3 regions of the Enterobacter sp. DVT3837 genome follow, and region 3 is predicted to be linked to each of the others. Evidence: predicted binding sites of a transcription regulator. Region 3 holds the regulator's gene; each other region holds the start of a gene.
What was found. Region 3 encodes CRP, which controls carbon source genes, mostly activating them, when cyclic AMP is high. Its sites were predicted from a motif close to ATGTGANNNNNNTCACAT; they were not measured.

Region 1 (3,280 bases), 160 kb from region 3:
GAACAGGCGATTAACGCACCGCGTGGCGATATTTCTCAGTTCGCTCCACGTATTCACACCATCAAGATCAATCCAGACAAGATCAAAGATGTTATCGGTAAGGGCGGTTCTGTTATCCGTGCTCTGACCGAAGAAACTGGCACCACCATCGAAATCGAAGATGACGGTACAGTGAAGATTGCTGCAACCGATGGCGAGAAAGCGAAATTCGCTATCCGTCGTATCGAAGAAATCACCGCAGAAATCGAAGTGGGCCGTATCTACGCTGGTAAAGTGACCCGTATCGTTGACTTTGGCGCGTTCGTTGCCATCGGTGGCGGTAAAGAAGGTCTGGTTCACATCTCTCAGATCGCTGACAAGCGCGTTGAGAAAGTGACCGATTACCTGCAGATGGGCCAGGAAGTACCGGTTAAAGTTCTGGAAGTTGACCGCCAGGGCCGTATCCGTCTGAGCATTAAAGAAGCAACCGAGCAGTCTCAGCCAGCTGCTGCGCCAGAAGCACAGGCAGCAGAACAGCAAGGCGAGTAAGTTGCCATTTGCCCTCCGCTTTGCGGAGGGCCTATTATCAGGCAGGACGCCTTGTTAAGCCGCCGGGGGACAGGACGTTCATCCAATAGTTGTCTTCGGGAGTGGGAAATGAAGCCTTTTTTGCGCTGGTGTTTCGTTGCGACAGCTCTAACGCTGGCAGGATGCAGCAACTCTGCCTGGCGTAAGAGCGAAGTCCTCGCAGTGCCATTGCAACCGACTTTGCAGCAGGAAGTGATTCTGGCACGCATGGAACAAATTCTTGCCAGTCGGGCTTTAACCGATGACGAACGCGCACAGCTTTTATATGAGCGCGGAGTGTTGTATGATAGTCTCGGTCTGAGGGCATTGGCGCGAAATGATTTTTCACAAGCGCTGGCAATCCGACCTGATATGCCTGAAGTATTCAATTACTTAGGCATTTATTTAACGCAGGCAGGCAATTTTGATGCTGCCTATGAAGCGTTTGATTCTGTACTTGAGCTTGATCCAACTTACAACTACGCGCACTTGAATCGCGGTATCGCATTATATTACGGCGGTCGTGACAAGTTAGCGCAAGATGATCTGCTGGCGTTTTATCAAGACGATCCTAATGATCCTTTCCGTAGCCTGTGGCTTTACATCGTTGAGCGGAAGCTCGATGAGAAGCAGGCAAAAGAGGCACTGAAACAGCGCTTCGATAAATCGGACAAGGAACAGTGGGGATGGAACATTGTCGAGTTCTACCTGGGCAACATTAGCGAAGCAACGCTGATGGAACGCCTCAAGGCGGACGCAACGGATAACACCTCGCTCGCTGAGCATCTCAGTGAAACCAACTTCTATTTAGGTAAGTACTACCTAAGTCTGGGGGATAAGGACAGCGCTACGGCACTGTTCAAATTAGCGGTTGCTAACAACGTACACAACTTCGTTGAGCACCGTTATGCATTGTTGGAATTATCGCTCTTGGGCCAGGAGCAAGACGACCTGGCAGAATCGGACCAGCAATAGCTGACGACATAAACATCAGCCCGTAATCTTTTGATTGCCATCACCTTAACTGGTGAGGGCGTTGTTGTTCGTCAATACATCTAATTTGAGCCGGTTCACACTTTTCAATGAAAATTGCAGATCATTTTCACGATGAGCTAAGTAGACTGGCCGCCATTGACATTGAGGCACTCGTACTACATGGCTGAATTCGAAACCACTTTTGCAGATCTGGGCCTGAAGGCTCCTATCCTTGAAGCCCTTAACGATCTGGGTTACGAAAAACCATCTCCGATCCAGGCAGAATGTATCCCACATCTGCTCTCTGGTCGTGACGTGCTGGGCATGGCCCAGACTGGTAGCGGTAAAACTGCGGCGTTCTCGCTGCCGCTGCTGAACAACATTGATCCGGACCTGCGTGCACCGCAGATCCTCGTCCTGGCTCCAACCCGTGAACTGGCTGTTCAGGTTGCTGAAGCAATGACGGAATTCTCTAAACATATGCGCGGCGTAAACGTGGTTGCCCTGTACGGCGGCCAGCGTTATGACGTGCAGTTACGCGCCCTGCGCCAGGGCCCACAGATTGTTGTCGGTACGCCTGGCCGTCTGCTGGATCACCTGAAGCGCGGTACTCTGGACCTCTCTAAACTGAGCGGCCTGGTACTGGATGAAGCAGATGAAATGCTGCGTATGGGCTTCATCGAAGACGTAGAAACTATCATGGCGCAGATCCCGGACGGTCATCAGACCGCGCTGTTCTCTGCAACCATGCCAGAAGCGATTCGTCGCATTACCCGCCGCTTCATGAAAGAGCCGCAGGAAGTGCGTATTCAGTCCAGCGTCACCACTCGCCCGGACATCAGCCAGAGCTACTGGTCTGTATACGGCATGCGCAAAAACGAAGCGCTGGTACGTTTCCTGGAAGCGGAAGATTTTGATGCGGCGATTATCTTCGTTCGTACCAAAAACGCGACCCTGGAAGTGGCTGAAGCGCTTGAGCGTAGCGGCTACAACAGCGCAGCGCTGAACGGCGACATGAACCAGGCTCTGCGTGAGCAGACTCTGGAGCGTCTGAAAGACGGCCGTCTGGATATCCTGATTGCAACCGACGTGGCAGCACGTGGTCTGGACGTTGAACGTATCAGCCTGGTTGTTAACTACGACATCCCGATGGACTCCGAGTCTTACGTTCACCGTATCGGCCGTACCGGTCGTGCGGGTCGTGCGGGTCGTGCTCTGCTGTTTGTTGAGAACCGTGAGCGTCGTCTGCTGCGTAACATCGAACGCACCATGAAGCTGACCATTCCAGAAGCTGACCTGCCAAACGCAGAACTGCTGGGCAAACGCCGTCTGGAGAAATTCGCCGCGAAAGTTCAGCAGCAGCTGGAAAGCAGCGATCTGGATCAGTACCGTGCACTGCTGTCGCAGATTCAGCCAACCGCTGAAGGCGAAGAGCTGGATATGGAAACTCTGGCTGCAGCACTGCTGAAAATGGCGCAAGGCGAACGTAGCCTGATCGTGCCACCAGATGCACCAATGCGTCCTAAGCGTGAATTCCGTGACCGTGACGATCGCTTCGAACGTCGTGGCGACCGTAACGATCGTGGCCCACGTGGTGACCGTCCAGAGCGCGGTGGTGAAGACCGTCCACGTCGTGAGCGTCGTGACGCGGGCGACATGGAGCTGTACCGCATTGAAGTGGGCCGTGATGATGGTGTTGAAGTTCGTCATATCGTTGGCGCGATCGCTAACGAAGGCGACATCAGCAGCCGTTACATTG
Region 2 (3,280 bases), 160 kb from region 3:
ACGGTTCCCGCTGCGTGAAGCCGCCGGTGGTGATTGGTGATATCAGCCGTCCAGAAGCGATTACCGTTGAATGGGCGAAGTATGCCCAGTCTCTGACAGATAAACCGGTGAAAGGAATGCTCACGGGTCCGGTAACGATTCTCTGCTGGTCCTTCCCGCGTGAAGATGTGAGCCGCGAAACCATCGCCAAACAGATCGCGCTGGCACTGCGTGATGAAGTGGCGGATCTGGAAGCCGCAGGCATTGGCATTATTCAGATCGACGAACCGGCGCTGCGCGAAGGTCTGCCGCTGCGTCGTAGCGACTGGGATGCCTATCTGAAATGGGGCGTGGAGGCTTTCCGCATCAACGCCGCGGTCGCGAAGGACGACACCCAGATCCACACCCACATGTGTTACTGCGAATTTAACGACATCATGGATTCGATAGCCGCGCTGGATGCCGACGTGATCACCATCGAGACATCGCGTTCAGACATGGAACTGCTGGAGTCATTTGAAGAGTTCGACTACCCGAACGAAATAGGACCGGGGGTGTACGACATTCACTCTCCGAACGTGCCGAGCGTGGAGTGGATCGAAGCTCTGCTGAAAAAAGCGGCCCAGCGCATTTCGGCAGAGCGTCTGTGGGTGAACCCGGACTGCGGACTGAAAACCCGCGGCTGGCCGGAAACCCGCGCTGCACTGGCGAACATGGTGCAGGCGGCGCAGAATTTGCGTCAGGCGTAATAAGTTGTAGGCCCGGTAAGGCGTCATCGCCGCCGGGCTTTTTGCTTTTACCCTTTTTTACCGCCGTACTGGCTGAACCACGCCAGCATTCGCTGCCATCCGTCTTTTGCAGATTCCTCGTGATAACTCGGACGATAGTCGGCATTAAATGCATGCCCGGCATCCGGGTATACCACGATCTCCGCCTTCGCATTTGCCGCGCGGAGCGCATGGCGCATGGTTTCTACCGAATCCAGTGAAATACCGGTGTCCTGACCGCCGTAAAGCCCTAACACGGGGGCATTCAACTCGGTGGCGATATCAACCGGATGTTTCGGTGAATTCAGCGTTTTTTCACCCACCAGTTTGCCGTACCAGGCGACAGCGGCTTTGAGCTGCGGGTTATGGGCGGCATACAGCCAGCTGATACGCCCTCCCCAGCAGAAACCCGTCACCATCAGACGATGTGCATCACCACCGTTACGTGCTGCCCAACTGGCAACGTGGTCGAGATCGGCCATGACCTGCGCGTCAGGGACTTTGCTGACCAGGTTGCTGAGTAATGTTGGAATATCGCTGTAGTCGTTCGGATCGCCCTGACGGAAGTAGAGCTCTGGCGCAACGGCCAGATACCCTTCCAGCGCCAGCCGGCGGCAGAGGTCGCGGATATGTTCGTGAACACCAAAAATTTCCTGAACCACAATGACGATGGGCAGCGGACCCTCTGCCGATTTTGGCCGCGCGTGGTAAGCCGGCATATTATCCCCCTGCGAGGGGATGGAGGTCTCACCCGCCGTTATGGCCTCTTCGGGCGTTGAAACGATGGTTGAAGCATGCGGGGCTGCAGCAGGTGCAAAACCGATTTTTTCAGTCATGGCATTCTCCGTACCAATGAGTTAGCGCAAAGGTAAATATAGACACCAGGTTAACAACCCACAGTGCCTTAAACGGTCTATCTTTTGTGCAGCACACCACGATAAAACTTGTTAATGTGATGTGAATCACTTTTCCATGGAAATTTACTGCAATCATTTTCATTCATGGTGAAGTGCATCACGAAATTATGCGTATTGCTTCTGTAAAGTACCATTTTACTTCTTCTGACTAACCGACCCACAGAGGAGTCACCTATGTCTAAGTCTGATGTTTTTCATCTCGGCCTCACCAAAAACGATTTACAAGGGGCTACGCTCGCTATCGTCCCGGGTGATCCTGAGCGTGTGGAAAAGATCGCCGCGCTGATGGATAAGCCGGTTAAGCTGGCAGCCCATCGTGAATTCACCACCTGGCGTGCAGAGCTGGATGGCAAAGCCGTGATCGTGTGTTCTACCGGTATCGGTGGCCCGTCGACCTCCATTGCTGTTGAAGAGCTGGCGCAACTGGGCATTCGTACTTTCCTGCGTATCGGTACCACCGGCGCTATTCAGCCGCATATCAATGTCGGTGACGTGCTGGTCACCACCGCATCTGTGCGTCTGGACGGGGCAAGCCTGCACTTCGCGCCAATGGAATTCCCGGCAGTGGCAGACTTCGAATGTACCACTGCGCTGGTTGAAGCGGCGAAATCTGTGGGCGCGACCACGCACGTGGGTGTAACTGCCTCTTCCGATACTTTCTACCCAGGCCAGGAGCGCTATGACACCTTCTCTGGTCGCGTGGTGAGCCGTTTCAAAGGTTCTATGGAAGAGTGGCAGTCCATGGGCGTGATGAACTACGAAATGGAATCCGCCACGCTGCTGACCATGTGCGCAAGCCAGGGTCTGCGTGCCGGTATGGTGGCGGGCGTTATCGTCAACCGTACGCAGCAGGAGATCCCGAATGCCGAAACCATGAAGCAGACTGAAAGTCATGCTGTGAAAATCGTGGTTGAAGCGGCGCGTCGCCTGATCTAGTCCTCTCTTCTGCATACAATAAAAGGCCGACACGTTCGGCCTTTATTTTTTGCGTAGCGCCTCGCAGGAAAACCCTTTCAAACTGGACGTTTATACAGCACAATTCTATTTTGTGCGGGTAATACGTTGATGCAGGGGGCATTGTGGATATCTCGATCCTGATTTACGCGGTGATTGCGCTGGTGGGCTTAGGGATTGGCTGGCTCATTTCCAGCTACCAGCATGCACAGCAGAAGGCCGACCAACTGGCCGAGCGAGAAGAGATAGTCGCCGATTTAAGCGCGGCAAAACAGCAAGTTGCTCTGAGCGAGCACTGGCGCGATGAGTGCGAGTTGCTCAACAACGAACTACGCAACCTGCGGGATATCAACACCTCGCTGGAAGCTGATCTCCGCGAAGTGACCACCCGTCTTGAATCCACCCAACTGCATGCGGAAGACAAAATCCGTCAGATGATCAACAGCGAGCAACGCCTCAGCGAACAGTTTGAAAACCTCGCCAACCGCATTTTCGAGCACAGCAACCGCCGCGTTGATGAACAGAATCGCCAGAGCCTGAACAGCCTTCTGACGCCTCTGCGTGAACAGCTGGACGGTTTTCGTCGTCAGGTGCAGGACAGTTTTGGTCAGGAGGCTCGCGAGCGGCACACGCTGGCGCATGAGATTCGCAATCTTCAGCAAC
Region 3 (3,280 bases):
CGGCTCCTGCATCGCCTGGTTGAGCGAGTTAAACAGGGCATTGTGCGCCTGGTTGACCTTCATCCGCTGATACGCCAGCGGGGAGGGTTGCGGATCGTCGCTCAGGATCAGACGAATGGCCTGCTGGTCGGCCTCCAGCGCGTCGTGGGCGTTCTGGCGCAACAGTCCGCTTTGCCATTGCGGCCACAGCCAGACCATGCCGCCAAAGGCAATCAGACAGCCAATCAGGGTATCGATCAGTCTGGCGACAATAAATTGTTCGCCATTGAGCGTGAGCAGTTGCAGGGTGTATACCGCCGTTACCGTAAAGCCCACCATAGCCCAGCCATAGTTTTTGCGGATAATCAGGTAGCTCACCAGCGTAATTATCAGCATTCCCGCCAGGGTATAACCTTCCGGCACGTGAAAGTGCAGCGTGACGCCCGCAATAATCAGCCCGGCCATAGTTCCCCCCGCCCGGTGCAGAATACGCACGCGCGTGGCGCCATAGCCGTTCTGGGTGACAAACAGCACGGTCATTAAGATCCAGTAGGGTTTAGGTAGATGCAGCGCCATGCCCATCAGGCTGGCGGTACTGAGCATGACGCTAATCCGTGCGGCGTTGCGCAGAGCGGACGATTTAAGAGACAGATAGCTTCTGAGCGCCGGCAATAACGGCAGACGTTTTTGTTTATCCGCCATGAGATCGCGGGGATAAAGCGGGCGTTGGGTGCGCAACACGCGGGCGATACGGCTGAAATGCCAGGCGGCAAACTGGCCCACCGGGTTGTCCTCATGCTGGCGGGCGATTTTCTCCAGCGTGCCGAGTTGTTTGTCCATGTTAAAACGCGTGGGATAGCGGTGATATAAAATGTCATCAGCCAGCACCCGCAGACGCGCAGAGACGGTTTGCGCATTCCAGCGGATCACCGCTTCGGCATGGCTGCGCTCGACCAGCTTTTGCACCTCCTGAGGATGATGCAGGCTCACGGAGATATGTTCTTGCAGATCCAGCCCCACCTGGAAGATACGCAGCAGCCGTTTGTATTCGTGATTCTTGTTGGCGGCGAGCATGTGTAGTTGCTGATAACACTGGCTTATCAGATCCACCACCTTTTGCTGGCGCGTCAGCAGCGGCGGTAACGATTTTTCCGGATCGGTATGCTGGGTGAGCAGGGTGTATTTGGCCTCGCAGTAATCCGCAAGTTGCACATAGAGCAGGCTCAATGATTCACGCAGGGGCTGTTCCCGCCACAGCCAGAACCAGAACCAGTTAAACAGCCCATACCACAGCGTACCCAGGGCGTAGATCAGTAGCGGCTCCCACACCGGCATGTTACCCGCGAGGCTCAGCGTGAAGATGGCCGCTATCAGTGAGGCGGGAAGCAGGCGCGCATGAAGGGAACTGATTTCAGCGGTGACGCCGAGCGTCATCGCCAGCACGGTCAGGATTAACGGCAGCGGAATATCGCGGGCGAGTAAGAGCTGCACGGCGAGGCTACAGCCAGCAAACAGCGAGCCGCCAATAATCAGACGTTTAAAAAAGCGCTTATGCGGTGTGTCCAGGCCAGCAATGTTGCAGCAGGCGGGCACGAGAGAAAACAGCAGACCTTGCTGAAGATGTCCGAGGATCAGACCGATGGCCACAGGAAGACACAACACCAGCGTTTGTCGCAGTGCATAGTTAACTTCCGGGTGATAAATCAGCCTGCGCCACATGGGGAAGAGAGACAAAAACGGCGTGACACCTTGCGATGGCACGCCGTTTGAGTGGAATTAACGCGTTCCGTAGACCACGATGGTTTTACCGTGGGCGGAGATCAGGTTCTGATCTTCCAGCATTTTCAGAATACGGCCCACTGTTTCACGGGAGCAGCCGACGATCTGGCCGATCTCCTGACGGGTAATTTTAATCTGCATGCCGTCAGGGTGGGTCATCGCATCGGGTTGTTTTGCCAGGTTAAGCAGAGTCTGCGCGATACGACCGGTAACGTCCAGGAAGGCGAGGTTACCCACTTTCTCAGATGTAACCTGCAGACGGCGAGCCATCTGGGAAGAAAGACGCATCAGGATATCAGGGTTAACCTGAATCAACTGACGGAATTTCTTGTAAGAAATTTCAGCCACTTCACATGCTGTCTTTGCACGAACCCAGGCACTACGTTCCTGGCCTTCTTCAAACAGGCCCAGTTCACCGATGAAATCGCCCTGGTTCAGATAAGAAAGGATCATCTCTTTCCCTTCTTCATCTTTGATCAGCACTGCCACCGAGCCTTTTACGATGTAATACAACGTTTCCGCTTTTTCACCCTGGTGAATCAGCGTGCTCTTCGATGGGTACTTATGAATGTGGCAATGAGACAAGAACCATTCGAGAGTCGGGTCTGTTTGCGGTTTGCCAAGCACCATGCGCTGTTATCCTCTGTTATAAGCTGTCACCAGAGTCATCAGATGCATCCGGACTCTGGGGTTGCAATCGAATTCTTACCCATACCCTGGGAAGTCGGCTATCGTAACGTTTCGCAGCCAGTAAAGTTTGATGTCCTCTGCATACATGTGTAACGTCAATGTATTACTGTAGCATCCTGAGTGTTTTAGCATAGCTTTCGCCGCGTGTCTCCTGGTGTCTCGCTTCAGCATGATGCAGGTCGCCTTCCATTGCGAGAAATGTAACGCACGCGTAATCTGTCACCAAAAATGCAACGTTGGAGTTAATGAATATGCAAGCGCGCGTGAAATGGGTTGAAGGTTTAACGTTCCTGGGCGAGTCCGCTTCAGGGCACCAGGTTTTGATGGATGGTAACTCCGGCGATAAAGCACCAAGCCCGATGGAGATGGTATTGATGGCTGCCGGTGGATGCAGCGCGATTGATGTGGTCTCGATTCTGCAAAAAGGCCGTCATGATGTAACGGATTGCGAAGTTAAACTCACATCGGAACGTCGTGAAGAGGCGCCACGCCTGTTCACCCATATTAACCTGCACTTTGTGGTCACCGGTAAAGACCTGAAAGACGCGGCCGTTTCACGCGCGGTGGACTTGTCTGCGGAGAAATACTGCTCTGTGGCGTTAATGCTGGAGAAAGCGGTAAAAATTACACATTCGTATGAAGTGATCGAGGCGTGATTGATGGGGCATCGTGCGTGTTGATGCCCTCACCCTAACCCTCTCCCACCGGGAGAGGGAATATGATCACGCGATCTGCTTCCCTTCCATCAACCGCTGTACCAGCGGCGTCATGATGAGCTCCATCGCCAACCCCATTTTTCCGCCCGGCACCACTAATGTATTCATGTGCGAAA

Region 1: the regulator CRP is predicted to act here: its motif matches at 1,605-1,622, upstream of yrbN (protein YrbN).
Region 2: the regulator CRP is predicted to act here: its motif matches at 1,697-1,714, upstream of udp (uridine phosphorylase).

The regions. Positions count from the first base shown of each region.
Region 1 is NZ_JBWDLA010000001.1:2,050,298-2,053,577, forward strand. Features, by position in the region: gene pnp (polyribonucleotide nucleotidyltransferase) at 1-528, shown strand, start outside; gene nlpI (lipoprotein NlpI) at 637-1,521, shown strand; gene yrbN (protein YrbN) at 1,629-1,709, shown strand; gene AC0XWG_RS10055 (DEAD/DEAH family ATP-dependent RNA helicase) at 1,702-3,280, shown strand, end outside.
Region 2 is NZ_JBWDLA010000001.1:1,728,471-1,731,750, forward strand. Features, by position in the region: gene metE (5-methyltetrahydropteroyltriglutamate--homocysteine S-methyltransferase) at 1-728, shown strand, start outside; gene AC0XWG_RS08470 (dienelactone hydrolase family protein) at 776-1,582, opposite strand; gene udp (uridine phosphorylase) at 1,838-2,599, shown strand; gene rmuC (DNA recombination protein RmuC) at 2,743-3,280, shown strand, end outside.
Region 3 is NZ_JBWDLA010000001.1:1,886,196-1,889,475, forward strand. Features, by position in the region: gene AC0XWG_RS09145 (YccS/YhfK family putative transporter) at 1-1,698, opposite strand, end outside; gene crp (cAMP-activated global transcriptional regulator CRP) at 1,756-2,388, opposite strand; gene AC0XWG_RS09155 (OsmC family protein) at 2,700-3,104, shown strand; gene AC0XWG_RS09160 (phosphoribulokinase) at 3,171-3,280, opposite strand, start outside.